3 linked regions of the Oleidesulfovibrio alaskensis DSM 16109 genome follow. The main gene of each other region encodes a partner of the protein of the gene in region 2 in a complex. Links are inferred from orthologs where the notes say so. Each region holds a gene or a part of one and is shown on either strand. Other genes may lie near its edges. The genes, in order: rny, H586_RS0103555 and pnp.

The links.
Region 1: H586_RS0103555 (region 2) and rny share a complex: the UniProt entries of both Bacillus subtilis proteins name them as parts of the possible RNA degradosome complex. The link is inferred for Oleidesulfovibrio alaskensis DSM 16109 from one-to-one orthologs.
Region 3: H586_RS0103555 (region 2) and pnp share a complex: the UniProt entries of both Bacillus subtilis proteins name them as parts of the possible RNA degradosome complex. The link is inferred for Oleidesulfovibrio alaskensis DSM 16109 from one-to-one orthologs.

Annotation. Positions count from the first base shown.
Region 1 is NZ_AXWQ01000006.1:83,855-87,051, reverse strand. Bases 278-3,197 are described here. They hold rny (ribonuclease Y), read right to left. Parts: upstream 2,558-3,197; coding sequence 998-2,557; downstream 278-997. Other genes in these bases: H586_RS0105445 (response regulator), read left to right, coding at 278-834. In the rest of the region: more of H586_RS0105445, read left to right, coding at 163-277. UniProt on the Bacillus subtilis protein: Endoribonuclease that initiates mRNA decay. Initiates the decay of all SAM-dependent riboswitches, such as yitJ riboswitch. Involved in processing of the gapA operon mRNA, it cleaves between cggR and gapA.
Region 2 is NZ_AXWQ01000005.1:163,083-173,740, forward strand. Bases 1,713-4,674 are described here. They hold H586_RS0103555 (ATP-dependent 6-phosphofructokinase), read left to right. Parts: upstream 1,713-2,498; coding sequence 2,499-3,851; downstream 3,852-4,674. Other genes in these bases: H586_RS0103545 (glycosyltransferase), read left to right, coding at 1,713-2,312; H586_RS0103560 (UvrD-helicase domain-containing protein), read left to right, coding at 3,853-4,674. Also shown: H586_RS0103535 (PSP1 domain-containing protein), read right to left, coding at 1-497; H586_RS0103540 (HD domain-containing protein), read left to right, coding at 738-1,301; more of H586_RS0103545, read left to right, coding at 1,317-1,712; more of H586_RS0103560, read left to right, coding at 4,675-7,056; H586_RS18030 (PD-(D/E)XK nuclease family protein), read left to right, coding at 7,074-10,067; H586_RS0103570 (NAD(P)H-dependent flavin oxidoreductase), read left to right, coding at 10,163-10,658. UniProt on the Bacillus subtilis protein: Catalyzes the phosphorylation of D-fructose 6-phosphate to fructose 1,6-bisphosphate by ATP, the first committing step of glycolysis.
Region 3 is NZ_KI519494.1:387,491-398,146, forward strand. The notes cover bases 6,433-9,392. They hold pnp (polyribonucleotide nucleotidyltransferase), read right to left. Parts: upstream 9,059-9,392; coding sequence 6,806-9,058; downstream 6,433-6,805. Other genes in these bases: rpsO (30S ribosomal protein S15), read right to left, coding at 9,214-9,392. In the rest of the region: H586_RS0113785 (secondary thiamine-phosphate synthase enzyme YjbQ), read right to left, coding at 1-242; H586_RS19360 (ABC transporter substrate-binding protein), read right to left, coding at 295-1,866; selB (selenocysteine-specific translation elongation factor), read left to right, coding at 2,017-3,951; H586_RS0113805 (GNAT family N-acetyltransferase), read left to right, coding at 4,452-4,988; rsgA (ribosome small subunit-dependent GTPase A), read left to right, coding at 4,998-6,062; H586_RS0113815 (hypothetical protein), read right to left, coding at 6,152-6,418; more of rpsO, read right to left, coding at 9,393-9,483; tRNA pseudouridine(55) synthase TruB, read right to left, coding at 9,508-10,437; H586_RS0113835 (DHH family phosphoesterase), read right to left, coding at 10,442-10,656. UniProt on the Bacillus subtilis protein: Involved in mRNA degradation. Catalyzes the phosphorolysis of single-stranded polyribonucleotides processively in the 3'- to 5'-direction. Necessary for competence development in Bacillus subtilis.

The sequences.
Region 1 (3,197 bases), on a different replicon or contig from region 2:
GACTGTATTTTTGCGTTGGAAACAATAGTATTTTTATGGTAGGGGTTATAACTGGTATATTTTTCATGGCCGGCATTTTTTTTATTATTATAAATGGGTTGTGATTGTTATTAAGTTGCCGGGGGGGTAGGGAGCCACCTTCGAACAGGGGGTTACGGAATTATGGGGGAAGGATATTCACTGATCATTGCCGAAGACCACACCCTTCTGCGCGAGGGGCTGAAGTCGCTGCTGCAGTCTGTACCGCATCTTATAGTCACCGGAGAAGCCAGTGACGGACAGATGGCGGTTGACCTGTGTGACAGAAACCAGCCCGATCTTGTGCTGATGGATATTTCCATGCCTCGTATGGACGGTGTGCAGGCTACTCGTCTGATAAAAAAGCGCCACCCCGAGGTACGGGTGCTGGTGCTGACCGTGCACGGTGCCGGCGAGTATGTTTATGCGGCGCTTGCCGCCGGAGCAGACGGGTATGTCTTGAAAGATGCCAGCAACGACGAGTTTATTCTGGCTGTGGAGTCTGTGCTGGGCGGCAAGATTTATCTGAGTCCGGGCGTTTCCGACGCTGTGGTCAAAGGATACCTGAACGACGCCAGAGGGCAGTCTGTCTCGTCCAGCTGGGAAACGCTGACACCACGCGAACAGGAAATTTTTCAGCTGGTGGCCGAAGGCTATAAAAACCGTGAAATCGCCGAAATGCTGGTGGTCAGCGTGAAGACGGTGGAAAAGCACCGTTCCAACCTGATGCAGAAGCTAGGGGTACATTCCGCTGCCGAACTGCGTGCTCTGGCGCTGGAGCGGGGTATTATTTTGCGCATGCGTTCAGACGGATAGCCAGATCTGTAAGATTGTACCGCCGTATCAGGCGGCGCGCCGGATGCTGACTGCCTGAGAACAGCCCTGCGGCAGGCACCGGCAAAATTACCGGCGGAGAAAAGTAAAAACGCCCGCATCGGCAGATGCGGGCGTTTTGTATGCAGAGCGGTTGTTCCGGCTGCTATTTGGCCACACCCACGGCGCGGCGTTCCCGGATGACGGTAACGCGGATCTGGCCGGGATAGGTGAGGTTTTTCTCGATTTTTTCCGAGATGTCTTTGCACAGCATGTATGTTGTGTCGTCGTCAACTTCATCGGAATTGACAAGAACGCGGATTTCGCGGCCTGCCTGAATGGCGTAGGCTTTGGAAACCCCTTCCATGCCGTTGGCTATACCTTCAAGGTCTTCAAGCCGCTTCACGTAATTTTCCAGCAATTCCTTGCGCGCACCGGGGCGTGCACCGGAAAGGCTGTCTGCGGCCTGCACCAGCACAGCCAGAGCGCTTTTGGGCGGCACATCTTCGTGGTGGGCTGCTATGGCGTGGATAATGTCCTTGGATTCGCCGTATTTCTTTGCCAGATCGGCTCCGATGACGGCATGCGGACCTTCCACATCGTGGTCCACTGCTTTGCCGATGTCGTGCAGCAGCCCCGCGCGCTTGGCGCGTTTTTCGTCCATGCCCAGTTCTGCAGCCATAATGCCGCACAGTGATGCGACTTCCATGGAGTGCTGAAGCACATTCTGCGAAAAGCTGGTGCGGTATTTGAGCTGCCCCAGCAGTTTGATGATTTCGGGATGTATGCCGTGCACACCCACGTCAAAGGTAGCCTGTTCGCCCACTTCGCGCAGCTGCACTTCCAGCTCCTGCTCACACTTGCGTACAATGTCTTCAATGCGTGCGGGGTGGATACGTCCGTCGCTGATCAGCCTTTCCAGCGCCATTTTGGCAATCTGCCTGCGCAGAGGGCTGTAGGCGGAAAGGATGACCGTTTCCGGAGTGTCGTCAATGATCAGATCAACGCCGGTGGCTGCTTCCAGCGCACGGATGTTGCGTCCTTCGCGGCCTATGATGCGGCCTTTCATGTCTTCGCTGGGCAGCGAGACTGCGGTAACGGTCTGTTCGTTGACAAAGTCGCCGGCATACCGCTGAACAGCTGTGGCCAGAATTTTCTGGGCACTGCGCGAAGCGGTCTCCTTGGCTTCTGTTTCTATGACGCGGATCATCTTTCCGGCTTCGTGGCGGGTTCTTGCCTCCACTTCGCTGAAAATGCGCGCCTTGGCTTCTTCAGATGTCAGACCGGATATTTCCTGAAGTTTTTTATCCTGCTCCGCAATTTTCTGGGTCAGTTCCTCTTCCTTAAGCCCCAGAGTGCGTTCGCGCCTGTTCAGTTCTTTTTCCACAGAAAGAGCATCGTGTTCTTTCTGGGCCAGCTTTTCCAGTTTTTCTTCAAGCCGTTCGGTCTGTTCCTGCAGCCTGCGTTCACGGATTTTCAGTTCGTGTTCGCGTTCTTTAAATTCGCGTTCGAGTTCACGTTTCTGGTTAAAGAGTTCATCCTGCCCCTGGATGAGCACTTCCTTTTTGTGCGCCTGTGCCTCTTTGCGTGCCTCCTCGATAATGCGGTCGGCCAGTTCGCGGGCGTCCTGCAGACGTTTGGCGCTGACTATTTTGTGCAGTATGAAGCCTGTGGCTGCCCCGACTGCCATGCCGACGAGGAGGAGTACTATTTCTATAAGGCCCATGCCTCGACTCCCTTTTATTGTCATCGGGTGCGTTGACCCGGTTGAATGAATCCCGACGGCGGTCACGCTGACCGGCCGGTTCCATAAAGGGAAGCGGGCAAGCAGGAAAGGTTGCTTTACTGCCGGCGGTTCTTTGCTACAGACAAGAGAACACGCCGGACGGAGGCGGGGTGACGCAAGGGTATATGAGGCCCCGGAGAGCCGTGTGCCTGCTATTGCAGGACCTGGTTGCCCAGGTGGACGTCTGAGGCGGCACTTCAGGCTTCCCGCCAAGCGGGCATGCACACAGAACCGCCATTCCGGCATCCTTTTTTATGCTTGTGAGGTCAGCAACAGCCGGTCAATCACGCACACTCCAGGGTAAACTCTCGTCATCATCGCCCGCGGGGGGCTGGTTATGCTCATCTATCTTTGCCAGCAGCGCCGCAAGCCGTTTGTCAAACTCTTGGTGCTGATGGTTTGATTGCAGCAAATCGTCTGCCAGTCCCAGAACCAGAAAAGTCAGGAGTTTTTCCTTGCTAAGCTGCTTCCCGTGGAATTTCAGTTTATTGTAACGCTCTTCAACGAGCTGGCGCGCCTGTTCGACCCGTTGCGGATCGGCTTCGGCTTTGAAGGACACTTCAAGTCCCAGAACGGATAA
Region 2 (10,658 bases):
CAGCAGACCATACCGCAGTTGCCCACCGCACCGATCATCTGGGTTTCATGGCGTACGCCTATCTGCCGCAGCTCGATACGGGTGCGATAGTTTTTAACCAGTTCCTTGACCAGTTCACGAAAGTCTATGCGTGTGGGAGCTGTAAAATAAAAAACTATCTTGCTGCGGTCGAAAAAGACCTCCACATCCACAAGCTTCATATCCAGCCCGAGGCTGCGTATGCATTCGTTGCAATATGCCGCGGCTTCACGCTCCAGTCCGGCATTTTCTTCCGCCGCGCTCAGATCTTCTGAACCTGCCAACCTTTCCACCGGCTTCAATTCGGTGGTTTCGGCATCTTCGGGCAGGTCATCGCGCAGCGTTACCACCTCGCCCAGTCCTTCGCCCTGCTCGGTGCTGACAACAACATTGTCTCCGGGCTGCAGCTCAAGACCGGCGCGGTTAAAATAATATATCTGTCCGTATTCACGGAACTTAACGCCAACAATACTGCTCATTGAAAAAATATCCTTTGCAGCGGGCGTGCCCGCCGCCTGCGGTGCGCATGACAGGCGTTTTCACACGCCTTTTTATTTACTGTACGAAATAACCTCCTCTTTTCCGCTTTTATGAGCAAGCTGTCAATAAAGCCATTCTGTGGTTGTCAGCAGGACGATTGTGCATTATTTAACTAGCTCCGGAATAAAAATAAGTCCGGCATGTTTCCGGACGAAGACCGCTCTGAAAGGAGAACGTTCATGCTGACCAGAACCGAAGCGCTGGAGTTGCTTCGCGGTCCGGGTCCCGAGCCGCACCTTGTGCACCACGCCCTCCAGTCCGAAGCTGTCATGCGCAATGTCGCACAGCGTAAAGGCGAAGACGCAGACCTGTGGGGCCTGGTCGGACTGCTGCATGACATCGATTTTCCTCTGACCAAAGACACCCCCCAACGCCATGGCCTGGTGGCTATGGATCTGCTGGCAGAAAAACTGCCCGAATCTGCTCTGGCCGCCATACGCGCCCACAATTCAGAATGTACCGGCCATGCGCCGCAGTCCGCACTGGACTGGGCCCTGCGCTGCAGCGAAAGCGTGACCGGCCTGGTGGCCACAAACGCGCTGGTACGCCCTCAGGGTATGCAGGGCATGACACCCAAGAGCCTTAAAAAGAAAATGAAGGACAAGGCGTTTGCCGCCAGTGTCAACAGAGACAGAATACGGGAATGTGAGCAGATTGGCCTGGAGCTTGGTGATTTTCTGCAGATCGCCATTGACGCAATCAGCCCCATCGCAGCCGAAGTCGGCCTTGCCAAAGCGGGCTAGCCCAAAGGATTCGCCATGAAACTATCATTCGTTATCGTAACCCGAAACGTCAACAAGTACATCGGAAGCTGCCTCGAATCTGTTTTCGGCGCACTGGCCGACGTGTCTGCTCTGGGCGCGGAAGCCGAGATTTTTGTTGTGGATAACGCCTCTGCCGACGGCACCGCCCGCAGCGCCCGCAATGCCGGCAGCGCCGTCACTGTTATTGAAAACACCACGGACACAGGATTTGCAGCAGCAGCCAACAAAGCTCTGCGGCAAGCCACCGGTGATCTGGTATTTTTTCTTGATCCGCGTACGGAAGTACTGCCCGGCTCTCTGCGCCGCATTCTTGACCACATGGAAACACACACCGACTGTGCCATTGCCGGCGGCAAAGTGGTGGACAAAAAAGAACTCACCGTCCGCGGTGCCCGCCGTTTGCCCGGTTTTCTGACAAAATTCACCGAAGCTTTCGGCCTTGCCGCCATGGCTCCCGCCACATGCCTTAATCATGCTGCCTATGGTGGCAGACGCATGGAGCAACCCGCAGAAGTTCAAAGCGTGCCTTTCAGCTTTGCCTGCGTACGCATGGAAGCCTTCCGCTGTCTCGGCCCGCTGGACGAACGCTTTTTCGGAGGATTTGCAGATACTGATTTCTGCCGCCGCGTGCACAAAGCGCTTAATCCCGCAAGAAAAACAGCATATGTGCCTCAGGCCAGAGTCCGCCTGCTGGACGGTTTTGCCATGAAACAGGAAGTGCACGATTTTGATCTGTACGGCACGGAAGTCGTGCGCCACCGCGTGCGCAGCGAAATGATGTACGTATGGAAAAACTACTGCATTCTCACCTCTGCAGCCAATACGTTGCTTGATCTTGCAGCCCACTCTCTGCGTTTCTGTGTCAACATTCTGCCTGTGGTGGGAGACTGCACAAAAAGCCGCCATAATGCAGTGGTTATTAAAGAAACCGCACTGGCCATGATAGACACCCAGCTGGGAACACAGTATCCTGCCACTCCGTGGGAATAGCCGGTTCTCTCCCGTTTTACAAAAAGGCCGGAAGCGTTCCGGCCTTTTTTATGCGCCTGTCCGTAACAAAAAATACAGGCAGAAAGGGGCAAATCCCGCTATCGTCATGTGAGGCATCTGGAAAAGCAAACAACCATGTGATACTTTTGCCTTTGTTCATCAGCCAACCTGTATTCAGGAGGAAGCATGACTGCCACCCGTTTTGAAAGCGGTTCCATAGTTCTGGACACCACCATCCCCAATCTGGGACCGGCCAAAATTCCGTCGCCTCTGTCATACTGCCGCTTTGCCAACGAAGAGCAGGGACTCAGTCTGTTTCTTGATCACGATCAGGTTGAAGAACTGGGCGATGAAGTAGTTCCGCTCACATTCGAGCCTGCCGGCCCCCGCCGTCATGTCTACTTTGACACTTCCAAAACCAAATGCGCCATTGTCACCTCCGGCGGGCTGTGCCCCGGCATCAATGATGTCATCCGCGCCATAGTGATGGAAGCGTACCACAACTACCGCGTTCCCGCAGTGCTGGGCATCAAGTACGGGCTTGAAGGGTTCATTCCCCGCTACGGCCATGACGTGGTGGAACTGACGCCCGCCCTTGTGGGCGACATACACCAGTTCGGCGGCACCATTCTGGGTTCTTCGCGCGGGCCGCAGTCGCCGGAAGAAATAGTGGACGCTCTGGAGCGGATGAACGTCAATATTCTTTTTATGATTGGGGGCGACGGCACCATGAAGGCCGTCAGATCCATAACCGGCGAGATCAATCAGCGCAGGCTGAAAATCAGCGTGATAGGCATTCCCAAAACCATCGACAATGATATCAATTTCATCAGCCAGTCATTCGGGTTTGAAACCGCTGTGGACAAAGCCACCGAGGCTATTCAGTGCGCACACACCGAAGCTGTGGGCGCCATGAACGGCATAGGACTGGTCAAACTCATGGGGCGCGAATCGGGCTTCATTGCCGCGCAGGCGACATTGTCGCTCAAAGAAGTGAATTTTGTTCTGGTACCGGAGACTCCTTTCACCCTGCACGGTGAAGACGGTCTGCTCAATGCACTGGCCCAGCGGCTGCGCGAACGCAGCCATGCCGTCATCGTGGTGGCAGAAGGTGCCGGCCAGCATCTGCTTTCGGGTTCGCATGACACCGACGCCAGCGGCAACCCTATTCTGGGCGACATTGCAACTCTGCTGCGCACGGAAATCAAATCACACTTTGACAAACTGGGCATACCGCACACGCTTAAATACATAGACCCCAGTTATATCATCAGATCAGTCCCTGCCAATGCCAACGACAGGGTATACTGCGGTTTTCTGGGCCAAAACGCCGTACACGCCGGCATGGCCGGTAAAACAGGCATGGTTGTGGCAAAACTGATGGACAGGTATATTCATCTTCCGCTGGACCTTGTGACCAGCAAGCGGCGCAAACTCAATATCATCTCCGACTTCTGGCGTGCGGTGCTCGAATCAACAGGTCAGAGCCATCTGGCCGGTATGGTTCCGCCCGAAGCCAGAAGCTGCCCCAGAGCGTAACATGCTGCAACAGATAAAGGCGTCTGCCGGTTCCGGCAAAACGTACCGGCTTACCGGTGAATTTCTTGACCGGCTGCGCGCCGCGTCCGAAGAGTCTTCCGCCGCCTGTGCATTAGCCCCTGCGGGCGCGGCTTACTGCTGGCCTGAAATACTGGCCGTCACCTTCACCAACAAGGCCGCCACGGAAATGCAGGAACGCATTATCCGTACCCTAAAGGAACGGGCTCTGGGCATGGGCGCCAGCGGCCCCGCGGCTGACTGGCCGGCGTCCGGAGCGCGCCGCTGGGTGAACACCATGCTGCGGCGGTATTCTTCGCTCAATGTGCGCACCATAGACAGCCTGCTGCATATGCTTGTACGGCTGTGTGCTCTAGAGCTCGGCCTGCCGCCGGACTTCGAGCCGGTCTTTGACGAAGAGGAAATTTTCACCCCGCTGTACGAACGCATGCTCGAACAGGCCCGCAGCGGCTCTCATCAGCTCCGGCAACAGCTGGTGGATGCTTCGGAGTCGCTGCTGTATCACGCCGACATGCAGGGCTTTATGGCGGGCAACTCCCTGCGCGAAAGGCTGCTTCACCTTATGCGGTACCGCCTGCGCCATCCCGAGGAAGAAATGCCTTGCGTCGACGCCGCAGAGCTGAAGGCCCGCATGGCGGAACATATGCATGCACTGCAGGCATCCGCAGGTTTTCTTCTGCAGGGCATTGAACGCGAAAAACTGGCAGCCAGTGCGCACTATGTCAATTTTCTCAAAAAACTGCCGCCTCTCGGCAGTCTTTCCGTCGTTCCCGAATCAAAAATGGGAACCAAGCCGGATATTGACGACTGCCTGAACAAAAAATCAAAGGGAACCGCATCTGCAGACATGCGCCGTGCCCATGATGAACTGACCAGAGCGTACGGCTGGCTGAGCAGGGAAGGCAAACTGATGCGCCGCGCCCTGCAGCAGGCGCCGTTCATCACCCTTATCAACCTGCTTACAGAACAGGCCCAGAGCATGCTCAAGCAGGAAGGGCTGGTACCCAACGCGCTCTGGCCCGCTTATGCCCGCACCGTGCTGTCCGGCGAGGCCGGCGCGTCCGAAGCGTTCTGCCGCATGGGCACCCGCCTTACGCATCTGCTGGTGGACGAATTTCAGGATACCAGCCGGGATCAGTGGCAGGCCATCATGCCGCTGGCCACGGAATGTCTGGCCAAGGGGGGCAGCGTCACTTACGTGGGCGACGTAAAGCAGGCCATTTACAGCTGGCGCGGCGGCGATTCCGACCTGTTTGACGGCGCTCTGGAAGAACCGGAACTGCGGGCCATATGCCCCTCTCCGCGCCAGCTGCTCCTGCCGTTCAACTGGCGGAGCAGCGAAATTGTGGTGACCACCAACAACCGGCTGTTCGAGCCCCTCGGTTCCGGCCAATCAGCACTGGCTGCCGCACGCGCCATCTGCGATGACGACGCTCCCGAAGAAGTTATCCAAGAAGCAGCGTCACGCATTCTGCGCTCCTTTACCGGCACCGCCCAGCAGGTGCCGGAACACAGACAAGGCTCGGGCGGTCTGGTACGGCTGTACGACCTGTACGCCGATTCTTCGGAAGATCTGTATGAAAGTGTGAAGGAAGAACTGCACAGACTTATCACTGAAGAACTTTCCGGACGCCGCCAGTGGCGCGACATTGCCGTACTGGTCCGCTCAAACCCTGAAGCCGGACGGGTGGCCGAATGGCTTGTGGAATGGGATATTCCCATCATCACCGAAAACAGTCTGCGGCTTGCCGACCACCCGCTGATCACGCAGACCGTGGCATTTTTGCGTTTTCTCGACTACCCGCTGGATGAACTGGCGCTGTGCGAAGTGCTCTGCGGATGCGAACTGTTCGGCGGAGCAGGCGGACTCGCTCGTGCCAGCCTTGACGGGCAGCTTGCAACGCGCGGTGACAGGCCGCTCATCACATGGCTGCGGGAAACTTACCCCGACATATGGAAAACATGGTTTGCCCCGTTTTATACTCAGGCAGGCCTGATGAGCGCGTATGATACGGTGCAGGAACTTTTCAACCGGTTCATGGTCTGCCGCCGCCACCCTGCGGATACCGTGTTCATCCGCAGGTTTCTGGAAATAGTCCACGCTGCGGATGCCAGAGGACTGCGCTCGTTGTCCACATTTCTGGAATACTGGCAGCAACACGGCACGGAAGAAAAAGTGCCCATGCCCGATAATCTTGATGCGGTGCGCATCATGACCATGCATAAATCCAAAGGCCTTGAATTTCCGGTGGTCATCATCCCATTTCATCATCACACGCTGCAAAACGACAACACGCCGGTGCGCACCACTGTGGACGGGCAGGACGTCATGGTTGCAGCCTGTGCCGAACTGGGTGCGCAGTGGTACGCCGCACGGGCACGTGACGCATGTGAGCAACTTAATCTGCTGTATGTGGCGTGGACCCGTCCCGTGGATGAACTGCATGCCTTTCTCGGCTGCACCTCCCGCAACGAAAATAAAGCACCTATGCTATCCGCTCTGCGTGTCATGCTGGGAGAAGATTACCCCGCACGGGGCGAAACGGTGCAATGGGGCGAAACACCGCACGCACAGGCTGCAGGCAGCAGCCCCGCCGGCACAACCGCCGATGCCGTGCAGCAGCCATGCGCTGGCTCCGCCCCATGTTCCGCCCCTGCGGAACCGGCAGCGGCGCTGCAGAGCTGGATGCCCATGGACTGGTTGCCCACGCTCAAGATTTTCCGCAATCCGCTTGAAGATGTGGTTTTTGACGAACGCAGACGGGGAGAACTGGCGCACAGCTGCATGGAGTCACTCAAGCTGACAGGTGACACGGAAAGCGATATCCGCAGAGCTGTCAGCCATGCGCTGGAAAAATGCCCTTTTCCTGTACCGGACAAAGAAAGCACCGCGCAGGAACTGCATGGCATGCTGCGCTGGGCTGCCTCTCTGCCTGACATGCCCCGCTGGCTTGCGCACGGACAACCGGAACAAAGCGTCATGGACGCCGACGGTGCTTTGCACCGTGTGGACCTGCTGGTGGATGACGGGCACACCCGTACCGTTGTGGAATACAAAACCGGAGCACAATCTGCCGCCCACAGGCAGCAGGTATCGCGCTATCTCAACCTGCTGCGGCAGATTTCCCCCGTGCCTGCGGCAGGCGTCATCATCTATCTGGATCTGCAGCAAACAGTCACGGTATAACCACGGAAGCAACCCCCATGACTTTTTCTGACCGGACAATTCCCCCTGTGGCCATTATACCGTGGCAGAACGACTTTCTTCAGGCACTGCTGCGCTATGTGACGGAACATACCGATGGTGAAACCGGACGTGCGGTCATTGTGTTCCCGCACAGCAGACCCCGCAGATATCTGCTTGATCTGTTCCGTACATCACCTGACATCCCGAGGCCCTGCCTTATTCCCCAGATACTCCCCGTCAGCGAGTTTCTGTCCGCCGTCAGCACGGCCGGCAGCACGGCACAGCCCCGTACCATTGAGCTGCTCGACCGAGTGGGGCTGCTGCTTGAATGTGTGCGGGAACTGGGAATAGGTGAACAGCCCCCCTCTGCCGGGGAAATGCCTGCCAGTGCAACATTTACTCCTCGCGGTCCGCTGAGCGCTCTGCCCCTGACCGACGCAAGGCGCTTCTTCCCCTGGGGCATGCGTCTGGCGGCACTGCTGGAAGACTTTTACAATCAGGGTCTGGAGCCTGACGACTATCACTACATGGAAGGCGATGTGGTGGACTTTGCTGCCCGCCTGCTGGAACAGCTGGGCAGCATACACCGGCTGTATACCGGCCGTCTTGATGCAGAAAACTGGACAACACCGGGATACGATGCATTCAGGGCCGCACATGCTGCTGACAGCCTTCCCGCCATGTTCGCCGGAAAAATAATATTTATAGCAGGATTTTACGGACTGACCGGTGTGGAAAAAAAGGTATTCACCACGCTGCGTTCTGCCTGCGGGGCGCATATGGTGCTGCATACAGACCCTGCCCTTGCCGCAAAAAAACCCGTTCACTGGTCTTGCAAAGAGCATGAATCGCTGCTGGAACAATGGCAGGCCGGAACAGTTCTGCTGGAAGAGCCTGAAGACCGGCACGCAACCATCGAATACCATGAAGGCTTTGACCTGCATTCACAGCTTGACGCCCTGCAGAAAAAACTGACGCAGACCGACTCGCTGGAGCAGTCCGCCGTCGTGTTGCCCGACTCCGGCATGCTTATGCCGCTGCTGCATCATCTGCCGCGCAAAGACGTCAACATCTCCATGGGCTATCCTCTGGGCAAGTCTCCGCTGGCCCAGCTGCTGGATACCATCATGGATCTGCAGGAGGGGCGTACTCCCTCCGGCTACCCATGGCGCAGAATAATAGACCTCATCCGGCACCCGTATCTCAAGATGCTGTCGCTGCACAACGCGCGGCCCCTGCAGCAGGTTTTCCGTCATATGGAGCGCTCCGTACGTCAGGGGGCGCGCCATACCGACCCGCGGAACCTGCAAATAGAATACCTTGCGGAGGCAGACGCAACCGGTGCCGGTACGGCCGCCGTGGATGACGAAGCTCTTGCCGCGCTGGTCTCGCGTATCTTCGACCTTACACTCACACGCTGGGAACGCGTATCCACTCCGCAGCAGCTTGCCGGCGTGCTGGCAGATATGTGCACGCTGCTGCTGGAACAAGGCGCCGATATGTGGAAACGCTTTCCCGTCGATGCCGAATGCATGTACCGCCTGATGCACAGGGTCATTCCGGCCCTGAGAGAAAGTACCGTCCGCGATGCAGAACTTGATTCCGGCCTGCTGTACACCATACTGCGCGAAGTGATGAACGCGGAACGGGTGCCTTTCGAGGCGGAACCGCTCACCGGACTTCAGGTTATGGGCATGCTGGAGGCCCGCCTGTTGCGCTTCCGGCGCGTCTATGTGCTGGACGCCACCGAAAACAACCTGCCCGGAGTGCCTGCCAACGATCCGCTGCTGCCCGAAAATCTGCGGGGACTGCTGGGGCTGCCCGACATCCGCCACAGAGAACGGGTTTCGGCCTATAACTTTTTCCGCCTGATCAAAGGCGCCCGCGAAGTAACCCTGTTGTATCAGGCTGGCACAACACAATCAGGGTTGTTCGACGAAAAAAAACAGCGCAGCCGCTTTCTTGAAGAGCTCATATGGCAGGACGAACAGCGCACAGGCCGCCTGCTGCAGGCAGGTACACCGCCTCTGCATGCCGTTTCCTACTCCATTCCGGCCATCAGTCTGCATGATGCCGTTATACCGCGCTCGGCCGCCATAGACGACAGAATACGCGAACTCCTCGCCCGTCCCGTTTCAGCAACCATGCTCGACAGCTACCTACGTTGTCCCGTGAGCTTTTTTTATGAGCGCCTGTGCCGCATCGCTCCTGCTGAGCAGGTTAACGAAGGCGATGACCATCTGGGCGTGGGAGACCTGATGCACGCGGTGCTGCAGGAGTTTTTCACCCCGTATGCAGGACAAGAAATCACACGCGGACAACTGGATGCCAAAGCCCTTACCGGCCTGTTTCATCAGCGGCTGCATTCAAGCGGCCTGCAGGACACTTTGCCTTATGACTCCTACTGCATGCTCAGTGTTGCCGGTCCGGAACGCCTGACCCGTTTCTTGAATAACCAGCCGGAAACAACACGCATTCTGAAGCTGGAAGAGGCACTGGAGGCAAAAGTCGAAGCCGGAGGCAGCACGTACTGGATTGCCGGAAGGCTGGACAGGGTGGACGAACGCAACGGCTGCGACATAGTGCTGGATTACAAGACAGGCACAGCACGCAAACCCGCACAGGAGGTATGGAAAAGTGAAGACCTGTGGGAAAAAATCGCACGCTGGCATCCGGCAGCCGAAGACGACCCCCTGCCCCTTCTTTCCGATGCTCTGCGCAGTATCCAGCTGCCTTTCTATCTTTATCTGTATGCAACCGCCTGCGGCAGGCCTGCCGGCAATGCCGGCTGGATAGCCCTGCGTGACAGCGGCAAGGAAGAAATGCTCTTTACCGCCGCCGGGCGAGACGAAGTGCAACATGCAGCGGCCCACCAGATTCCCGCCATAATCGGCTTTCTTCTGCAACACATGACCACATCCTCCTGTTTTCGCCCGCGACGCGGAAAACATTGTGACTGGTGCTTTTACGCCAATCTGTGTACATTTCGCCTTGAGGGACCAACGGGATAGGTGCGTCCACCGGACGCCCTGCCCTTCCGCTGTCGTTCCCGACGGACCGGCAGCATCATCATAAGGGGCTGTTCTGCCCCACGGAGGACTGAATCATGGTTTTTCCAAACCTTAAAATCGGCGACATCGTCGCCAGAGTTCCTATTATCCAGGGAGGGATGGGTGTAGGAATCTCGCTTTCTGGTCTGGCAAGCGCCGTAGCCAACGAGGGCGGCATAGGCGTAATTGCCGGTGCCATGATTGGCATGAACGAACCGGACGTGGCTAAAAATCCGCTTGAGGCGAACATCCGCGCCTTGCGCAAAGAAATACGCAAAGCCAAAGAGATGACCAGAGGCATCCTCGGCGTTAACATTATGGTTGCGCTGACCAATTTTGCCGATCTGGTAAAAACATCCATCGACGAAAAAATCGATGTGATTTTCTCCGGTGCCGGACTGCCGCTTGATCTGCCCAGATACCTTAAAGAAGCCAGTGAACAGGGCAAGGAAGAAGTGCGCACCAAACTGGTGCCCATTGTATCCTCTGCACGCGCGGCTTCAATCATCTGCAAAAAATGGCTGAACCGCTTTGACTACCTGCCCGATGCCT
Region 3 (10,656 bases), on a different replicon or contig from region 2:
GAATTGCCTTCGGCGTGGCGATAGTCGCCATGCCGCGGAACGAGCTTGTTCATGTTTGCGGTGATATCGCGCGCGACATCCGGATCGGCCCCTTCATTTACTGTTATGGCGCCGGTGGTGTGAGGGCAGTATACAAGCAGCGCCCCATGGCGCCAGCCCTGTTCGCCTGCCAGTCTGCGGATGTGGGCGGTGATGTCTACAAGCTCTTCGCGGCGGTGTGTCTGAACGTGGAATGTTATCAAAACAGAATCCTTGTGTGATTTCGCCCCGCTGCGGCTGCTGTGTTGCGGCCGGTCAGTCGTGGCGGACGTGGGCGCCGTAAAACCGCACAACGCCTGTGGCGTCCAGGCGCAGACCGGTAACGTCGACGGAATGCGCCAGCAGTTCGCGGTTGTAGACCAGCGGAATCCACGGGGCGTCATTTCTGATAAGCCGTTGTATGCGCCGGTAGTGTTCCTTGCGGATTCCGGGGTCTGTTTCCTGCTGGGCTTTTTCTATCAGCCGGCTGACTTGGGGGTTGGTATAAAACGCCCTGTTCTGGGCATGGGGTGTCACGGCATTGTGAGGATGGAACAGCGGGTAGAAGAAGTTGTCGGGATCGCTGTTGTATCCGCCCCAGCTGATGATGCACATATCGTGCTCCGCGTTGCCGGTGGCTTTCAGGTGTTCGGTCCATTCGGTGTAGCGGATATCCAGACGCACGTTGACGGCTGCCAGTTCATTTCTGATAAGAGCTTCGATTCCTTCGGGGTAAAAAGGGCGCGGACAGAAATACAGCGTGGCGGTGAATCCCTGCGGATAACCGGCCTGTGCCAGCATGTCACGCGCGGCCGCGGGATCGTAGACATAGGGGGGCAGGGTTTCGTCATAGGCCCATACCGTTTCGGGAATGACGTTGTGCGCCACCACGGCGGTGTTGCCGTAGATCAGAGTCTGCATGGGGATTTTATTCACGGCCATGTTCAGAGCTCTGCGCACTGCCGGATTGTCAAAAGGGGGCTTTTGCGTGTTCATGGCCAGATAGGCTATGCGCAGACCGGTACGGCTGGAAAGCTGTATGGAGCTTTGAGCTGATGCATGGCGGGCTATGTCACTGGTCACTCCGTCAAAGGCATCAATGGCGCCGACGTTAAGTGCGGTAAGCCTGTCCGATGCTTTGGGTATGACCTCCAGCACCACGGTATCCAGCTGAGGGGCGCCCCGCCAGTATTCCGTGTGGGCCTTCAGCACTATTCTTCTGCCTTTTTCCCACGTATGCAGACGGAAAGGCCCTGTACCGGCGGGAATATCACCGCCGGCAGGACTGATGACCGAAGCGGTGGCCATGGACATATTGTGCAGAAAAGGCGGGAACGGCGCATCCAGCGTTATGAGCACGGTGTGGTCGTCGGGGGCGCTGACGGCGGTGATGTGGCGGAACGTGAACCGTGACACGCCGGAATCTCCGGCGAAATCAGAATGTTCCGGATCGATCTGCCGCATGAACGACTGCACAACGGCCTGTGCGGTAAGCGGCGTGCCGTCGTGAAACACGACCCCGTGCCGCAGGTGGAATGTCCAGCGGGTACCGTCGGCGGAGCTTTCCCACGAACGGGCCAGCGCAGGCACTATTTCCGTGCCGCTTTCTGCCACGGTGACCAGCCCTTCGTATATGTTGGCGATGACCTTGGTGGATTCAAGGTCCGGTGCGCGCGCCGGGTCCAGAGTCACGGCATCGCTGGCCCGCGCAAAAACCAGCGAACCGGCCGCGGCCGCGGGCTGCGGGGCGAACGCCGCAAAAACGGTCAGCATTGCCGCAAATAGCGCAGCAATGCCCATCATGTGCCGCGCCGCCGCAAAGTGAGGACGCGCTGTGGACTCAGGCATGTGTGCTTCCTGTTTTTTTTACTCTAGCCCGCGGGTGCAAGTGGCGCCATGATATTGCCGGGCAACCAGCGGTTGTTACCGGCCCGAATTTCTCATACAACCGTAAAGGCCGTTTCATCAAGCGGCACAGACGCATAGCAGGAGGAATGCATGCCTGTAGTCATGGGTACGGCTGGACATATCGATCATGGCAAGACAACGCTGGTCAGGGCGCTGACGGGTATAGACTGTGACAGGCTGGGAGAAGAGAAACGGCGCGGCATAACCATTGAACTGGGGTTTGCGTTTCTTGACCTGCCGGATGACAGACGCCTGAGTATTGTCGACGTTCCGGGGCACGAAAAATTTGTCAAAAACATGGTGGCCGGAGCATCGGGCATAGATTTTGTCATGCTGGTCATTGCCGCGGATGAAGGGGTGATGCCCCAGACGCGGGAGCATCTTGAAATCTGTTCGCTGCTGGGCATACGCACCGGGCTGGTGGCACTGACCAAAGTGGATATGGTGGACGAAGAGTGGCTGGGGCTGGTGCAGGAGGATGTGGCGGAGTTTCTGGAGGGGAGTTTTCTGGAGGGGGCTCCGGTTTTTCTTGTTTCCGCCGCTGCCGGTACCGGAATGGATGCACTGCGCGGGCATCTGGCGCAGATGGAAAAAGAACTGCGTCCCGAACGGCGTTCCGACCTTTTCCGGCTGCCCGTCGACAGGGTGTTTACCATGCGCGGCCACGGTACGGTGGTTACCGGTACCATGATTTCCGGTTCCGTGACTCTCGGAGACGAGATAGAGCTGATACCCGGCGGCAGGCGTACCAAGGTGCGCGGGTTGCAGAGCCACGGTGCCACGGTGGAGGTTGCCCCCGCGGGCAGGCGTACGGCAGTGAACCTGTCGGGTCTGGACGTGGATGATATCCGCCGGGGCGATGTACTGGCGCTGCCGGACACGCTGCATCCTTCCGAGGTATGGGACGTGCGCATGACCTGTCTTTCTTCTGCCTCCACTCCGCTGAAGAACAGAACAGAAGTGCACTTTCACCATGGTTCACGCGAACTGCTGGCGCGTCTGTATTTTCCGGACAGAGACCGCCTCATGCCGGGCGATACCTGTATCTGTCAGGTGCGTTTTCCCGAACCGGTGGCCGCCGTGTTCGGCGACAGGTGCGTCGTCCGTTCGTTTTCTCCGCTGCGGACAGTGGCCGGGGGCGTGGTGCTGAATCCGGCATCTGCCATGCTGCGCCGCCGCGATGCACGGTTTGACGAAAAGCTGGCGCTGCTGGAAGAGCTGAATGATGCCGACAGCGAACGGCGCATTGCCATTCATCTGGAACTGGCCGGAGACGCCGGTTGCAGTTTCAGCCTGCTGCGTGTGCTGACGGACATGGAATCGAAACGGCTTGAAAAGACGCTGGTCAAACTGGGCAGTTCACAGCAGGCTTTTGTTTTTGATAAAGAAGACCGGCGGTATGTTTCCGGTGGTGCGGTGGAGCGTCTTTCCTCTTCGTGTGTGGACTATCTGGAGGCGTATCATCGCCGCGAACCGCTGCGGCAGGGGCTGGTGCGCGGAGAACTGGCTTCCGGCTGGGGCCGGGGGCTGCATCCCAGACTGGTACACTTTATCACCGAAAGGCTTGTCCGCACCGGCAGGCTGGTGGCCGAGCAGGACCTGGTGCGGCTGCCGGGGCATACCGTGTCGCTGGCGGCCGATCAGCAGGGGCTGCGCGAGACTCTGGCGGCGGCCTATCGTCAGGGGGCCACGGCTCCGCCCAATGTGAAGGATGTGCTGGACCCGCTGGGGCTGACGTATAAAGAAGCCGCCGGTGTGTTCAAGCTGATGCTGGACGAAGGGGTGCTGATACGTGTGAAGGACGGGTTGTTCTACGATGCCGGTGCCATGGAGCAGCTGAAGGCCATGCTGGAAAAATGGTTTACGGCCAATGAAGATATCGGCCCCAATGAATTCCGCGAGCTTACGGGCCTGTCCCGCAAGTACGTCATTCCGCTGCTGGAATATTTTGACAGGGAACGCGTGACCATGCGTATAGGCGATAAGCGTGTGCTGCGCAGAAAGACCCGGAATGATCCTGCATGAAAAACAGTGAGAGCATGATATGACCACGGGCTGCGGGGCGAAACTCCGCAGCCCGTTCTGCCTGTGCCGCGCGTGGTGGTGTGTCTGCCCGTGCGGTCGGGGCTTGACCTGCCTGCCGCTTTACTGTGTAGATTCGGCACAGGGAAGCTGCGGGAATGTGCGGGGGACCGCTGATGACGGCGCTGCCGCTGCTGTATCAGCTTCCGTATCTGCTCAGAGGGGCGGCACCCGCCGGATGCGGTGCGGCCGCGTTGTACCGTTTTATAATGTGGCTGCATGTCTGCCGTCACGTATGTCCGGACATCTGGTCGCACGTCTGGCCTGATATGGGCCTGATACGGGCCGGATGACTGGCCGGATAGCTGGCCGGACATTTAGCCGCACGTATGTCCGGACATCAACGCATGATGATTGAGTTGGTTTTTGGTTTTCGCAGCGAGCGGCCAAATCGTGCGGACGGTCCTGATCGGCCGTAACCGCTATACAACAGGGTGGTTCTGATGGATATTACCGTGCATCGCACCGGAAGCAACGAGGCCATAATCAATCTTTTCACCCGTACGTTTGCAGATTCGGAAGGTGAAGCGGAAGGACAGGTGATAGGCGGGCTGGTGCATGACCTGCTGACGACTACGGCGGAAGAAGATATTTACTGCGTCACCGCAACTGAAGACGGTGAAGTTGTCGGGTGTATCATTTTTACCCGTCTGACATTGACAGACGGCCCCGTGGCATTCCTGATGGCTCCTGTAGCTGTTCTTACCGGCTGTCAGGGAAAAGGCACAGGGCAGATGCTGATAAAAAGCGGCCTTGAAAAATTGAAGGAGCACGGGGTGGAGCTGGTTTTCACATACGGCGATCCTGATTTTTACGGCAAAACCGGTTTCAGACCGGTGAGCGAAGATGTTGTCCGTGCTCCGCTGAAACTGACCTACCCTGAAGGCTGGCTTGGACAGTCTCTTGCCGGTACCGGCATCCGGCCTGTTGCCGGCAGATCATACTGTGTTGAAGCGTTTAACAAAGCAGTTTACTGGTGATTTATGGATATGATGCAGGCGCAATGCGATCTCGCCCGTCTGGGCTGGGGGCCTTTTTTTCAGCAGCAGCTGAGTATTGAAGAGTGGGAGGAGGCTCTGCCCGCGCGCGTGGCGGGGCTGAATCGTCATATACTGGGTCTTGTGACGGAAAACGGTCCGGTTCAGGCGGCTGTGCCGGGCAGCTGGTACACCGGCGGGCCGGAAGACGTGCCCACAGTGGGCGACTGGCTGCTGCTGGACCGCCGGACAAGCCAGCCGGTGCGCCTGCTGGAGCGTAAAAGCTTTCTGCACCGCAGAGCGGCGGGGCGCGAGGCAAAAATTCAGGCGCTGGCAGCCAACATAGATACACTGTTCATAGTTACTTCATGCAACGATGATTTCAATCCTTCGCGCATAGAACGGTATCTTACACTTGCCATGGGATCGGGGGTGACACCGGTTCTTGTTATTACCAAGGCTGATCTGGTTGCTGATGCGGATGAATTCATCGGGCGGGCAAAAGCCATCAGGCAGGATCTGGACGTGTGCGTGCTCAATGCTCTGGATGCCGGTTCTGCGGCCGTTCTGGAAAACTGGTGCGGCAAAGGGCAGACTCTGGCGCTTGCAGGGTCGTCGGGTGTGGGCAAGTCTACGCTGGTCAACACCCTGCAGGGAGAGCATATCCAGTCCACAGGTGCCATACGGGAACACGATGCCAGAGGGCGCCACACTACCACCGGACGCAGTCTGCATATGCTGCCTTCCGGAGCTGTTCTCATTGATACTCCGGGCATCCGCGAGCTGCAGCTTGCCGATGTCGGACAGGGACTGGCATCGGCATTTGACGATATCGAGCAGCTGGCCGCGGGGTGCCGTTTCAATGACTGCACCCACGACCATGAGTCCGGTTGTGCTGTTCAGGCTGCGGTGCTCAGCGGCGAGCTGGAACTGCGCAGGCTTGAAAACTACCGCAAAATAAGGGCGGAGCAGCAGCACAATGCGCTGAGCGTGGCGGAAAAAAGGGACAAGGCCCGGAAGTTCGGCAAGATGTGCCGGAACGCCGTGGCCATGCAGCGGAAAAAACGCCTGCGGTGATAGATGGGGCTGTCGTTGCGGGGCAGCCCGCCGGGCCATGACCCTGCAAGCCGCTATGGCAGACCTACGGCCGCAGGCTTGCTGCACCCTTACAGCAGCAGGCTGCGGATAGTGGTCAGAATGCCGGTTGTTAACGATCTGCGGGGCTGCGGAGCGGCAGCTGCAGGGTCGGGGCAGGCATCCAGCCGCCTGCGCAGAGCCTGAAATTTATCTTCAAGGCGCTGTTCGGCGCGTTGACGGCGGCGGGCGGAACGTTCGTGTTCCTTGCGTATGCGCTGCATGGCTTTCTCATGGGCCTGTTGCAGCGGGGCAATGACATCCGGTACGGAGTCGTGTGCGGCAGTATGTCTATCCATCTCCAAACCTCGCAAGGCTGACTTTCGCCGGCTGGCATCGGGGCCCCCCCCTAGATGTGGCTTCCGCACATCTGCCTGCGCCTTTCGGAGAATCAATTATAATCCAGAGCCGTGATGTTATTCAAAAGAGCCGCGGTGTCAATGTATAAGACCGTGTCACCGCGGCGTCTGCATCTTCTGCGGGCTTTCGCATATGGCCGAAAGCCGGTGTCCGGCGTGCCATTAATCTGAAAAAAAAGAACTTCCGCTCGGCGGGTGGTCTGTGAGACGCGAACGGGACGTGCAGACGGACCGGTGCGGTATGTTGAGACAGATTGCAGCGCGGGCTGCACGAAAAAGGCGCGGAGCATACACTCCGCGCCCTGTTATTGCAGTGCGCTGCCGCTGTTAGCGACGGTCGCGACGATCGCCGCCGCGTCCGTTGCGTCCGCCGCGGTCACCACGGTCGCCGCGTCCGCCGCGGTCTCCGCGGTCGTCACGGTCGCGGGGTTTGCGCGGGGGGCGTGCGGTGTCGGCCGGATCCCATTCCACGCCCTGCGCTTCCAGCATGACTGCCTTGCGCGAGGCGCGTACGCGTCCGTCATTGATCTCGATGACCTTGACTTCCACGTCCTGTCCCAGCTGCACAACATCCTCGGTTTTTTCCACGCGCGAGGTGTCCAGCTGCGAGATGTGAATCAGCGCTTCACAATTGGGCAGAATTTCCACAATGGCGCCGATCTCCATGATCTTGCGGACTTTTGCGGTGTAGTTTTTACCCAGTTCGGGGCGCTGGTCGTAGTACATGACCATTTCGCGGGCCATATCCATGGACTCTTTGGTGGGGGCAAAAATGGAGATTCTGCCGCTGTCCTCGATGTCGATGGATGCACCCGTGGCCGAGGTGATGGCTTTGATGTTTTTGCCGCCGGGGCCGATGATCACGCGGATGATTTCGGGGTTCACTTCCACCACGCTCAGCTGGGGAGCGTATTTGGAAAGCGCCTGACGCGGCTCGGGCAGCACCTTGGCCATTTCATTCAGAATGTGCAGACGCGCTTCGCGGGCCTGAGCCAGTGCGCGGCCCATCACTTCGGCGGGCAGGCCGTCGATTTTGATGTCCATCTGCACGGCGGTGACGCCTTCTGCGGTGCCGGCGATTTTGAAGTCCATATCGCCCAGAGCGTCTTCATCACCCAGAATGTCGGTAAGAACGATGAACTGGTCATCTTCCTTGATGAGACCCATGGCAATGCCGGCCACCGGAGCCTTGACGGGCACACCGGCGTCCATCAGCGAAAGGCTGCCGCCGCATACTGCGGCCATGGAGGACGAGCCGTTGGATTCCATGGTTTCGGAAACCACGCGCAGTGTGAAGGGGAAGCTGTCGGGCGAGGGCAGTACGGGGCGCAGAGCGCGTTCTGCCAGCGCACCGTGACCGATTTCGCGGCGGGAAACGCGCACGGGCTTCACTTCACCCACCGAATAGGGCGGGAAGTTGTAATGCAGCATGAAGCGCTTGGTTACGTCACCGGTAAGGGAGTCCATGCGCTGTTCGTCGGTGGTGCTGCCAAGAGTGGTCACCACAAGGCTTTTGGTCTCGCCGCGCGAGAAAATAGCCGAACCGTGTGCGCGGGGCAGGGCACCTGCTTCGATGATGATGGGGCGCACGGTTTTGGTGTCGCGGCCGTCGATGCGCAGGCCTTCTTTGAGTATGCGCTGGCGCACGATGCGTTTTTCAAGGCTGCTCAGAATATCGCCCAGAGCGGCAAGGCGTTCGGGAGTTTCGGCAAAGGCGGGGTCCTGCAGCAGGGCGGCCTTCACTTTTTCCTTTACGGCCTTTTTGGCTTCCTTGCGGGCCATTTTTTCCCTGACCTGCAGTGCGGCTGCCAGATCTGCGGTGGCAAGAGCTTCGGCCTTTTCCTTCAATTCAGTGTCTTCTTCAGGAGCCACGAACTCGATTTTGGCCTTGCCTGCCAGTTCGCGCAGCTTTTCCTGCATGTCGATGATGGGCTGCACTTCGCGGTGCGCCCATTCCAGGGCCTGCGCAATCACTTCTTCGGGCACGAAGTCGGCTTCGCCCTCAACCATGACCAGAGCGTCGCGGTTGGCGGCCACAACAAGGTTGAGGTCGGCCTTTGCCGCTTCGGTGATGGTGGGGTTAAGCACAAATTCGCCGTCGATGCGGCAGACGCGGGCACCGGCCACGGGAGCTTCAAAGGGGACACTGGACAGCATGACGGCGGCGGAGGAACCGCACAGCGCCAGCACGTCGGAGTCATTTTCCTGATCGGCGGAAATGACATTGGCCAGAATCTGGACTTCGTTGGTGAAACCCTTGGGGAACAGCGGACGCAAGGGACGGTCGATGAGGCGGGAAACAAGAGTTTCGCGCTCGCTGGGGCGGCCTATTTCGCGGCGGAAAAAGCTGCCGGGAATGCGGCCTGCCGCGTACATCTTTTCGGTGTAGTCAACAACCAGCGGAAAGAAGCTGATTTCGCGTTCCAGAGGCTGCGTGCACACGGTGCACAGCACAACGGTGCCGCCGCACTGAATCCATACCGCGCCGTCGGCCTGATTGGCCAGTCGCCCGGTTTCCATGATGATTTCTTTACCGCCCACGGTGGCGGTGAGGCGCTTGGCGCCGAAGAGATTTTCCATAACGTAAGAATCCTTTTCTCGTGAAGGGGATTCCGGGGAGAAGGCCATGCCCTGACAGGGCGTTCTTCCCGGACCCCCCTTTCACTTGCGTTGGGCGGCTGTGCCGCCGGGGTGTACAAAGCAGGGGAACCCCTGTCGGGGTTCCCCGTGTGAACCTACTTTCTGAGGCCCAGCTTCTGAATGAGAGCGCGGTAACGCTGAACGTCCTTTTTAGCAAGGTACTTCAGCATGTTGCGGCGCTGCCCGACCAGCTTGAGCAGGCCGGTACGGGAGTGATAGTCCTGTTTGTGGGACTTGAAGTGTTCAGTCAGGTATTCGATACGTGCAGTAAGCAGGGCCACCTGCACTTCGGGAGAACCGGTATCGCCTTCGTGCTGACCGTATTCTTCAATGATGGACATCTTCTTTTCAGGAGTCATTACCACAGCAAGTTACCTCCGAGTAACATATTATGTATTCCACAGCCCCCGCAGAACCGTCCAGACGGGCACCTGATTTCTGTAGGCTGTTTCCGCCAGAGCCAGCGGGTCACCGGCCGGGTCGAGCAGTACGGCTCTGATACCTTCGGTAAAAGGCATGCTGGCCATTTCTGCCGGATCATACGGATGGGGCATGCCGTTTTTCACACGGGCTTCGTCAGCTGCGCTCAGGCGCAGCTTGGGCCAGTGCGGCAATGCCTTGTCCAGCGGTATGACCCTGCCGGCAAGTTCCGCCGGTTCTGCCAGAACGTCGTCCAGATCATGGGCTTCGTCCAGCGAGAACGGGTGGCTGTACTCCCGGATGAGTTCGGTCAGCACAGCGCCGCACCCTAGACGGTTCCCCAAGCTGTGGGCCAGGGATCGTATATAGGTGCCCGAACTGCAATGAACCCGGAAGCGCACAAACGGCAGCTCAACAGCGAGCGTTTCCGCCTGTGAAATTTCTATACGCCTTGTTTTGACAGGCGTTTCCTTACCTTCGCGTGCCAGCTTGTACAGGGGCTGCCCCTTGTGCTTGGCCGCGGAATATGCCGGAACCTGCTGTTCCGACGAACCTGTCCACAAGTCGACAGCGCGGACCACGTCCTCTTCGGTTACGTGCGTCCAGTCTGCTGTGGAAAGTGTTTCGCCTTCGTCGTCCCACGTGTCTGTGGTGCGTCCCAGTTCCAGCGTGCCGGAGTATATTTTTTCTCCGCCTTCCATCAGATAGCCGGAAATCTTGGTGCACTGGCCCAGCAGCACCAGCAGCACGCCCTGAGCCATGGGGTCCAGCGTGCCGGCGTGGCCTATTTTTTTCTGCCCCAGCCGTTTGATTCTGGCGATGCAGTGAGCCGATGTGGGGCCTTTGGGTTTGTTAAGTACCAGTACCCCGTGCTGCTGTGCAAGTTTCGAATCAGCCATACAGTTAAGCGCCCTCGGCGTCCAGTGCAAGATTGCGCGAGACGGATGAAAGTATTTCCTGCACGGCGGATTCCAGCGGCATGTCCAGTTCGGCACCGGCGGCATTGCGGTGCCCGCCTCCGCCGAAGCCGGCGGCAACCCGCTGTACATCGGCCGTGCCGTTGGAACGCAGGCTGGCTTTGGAACGTCCGGGACCGTGTTCGCGCACGGTGACGGCCA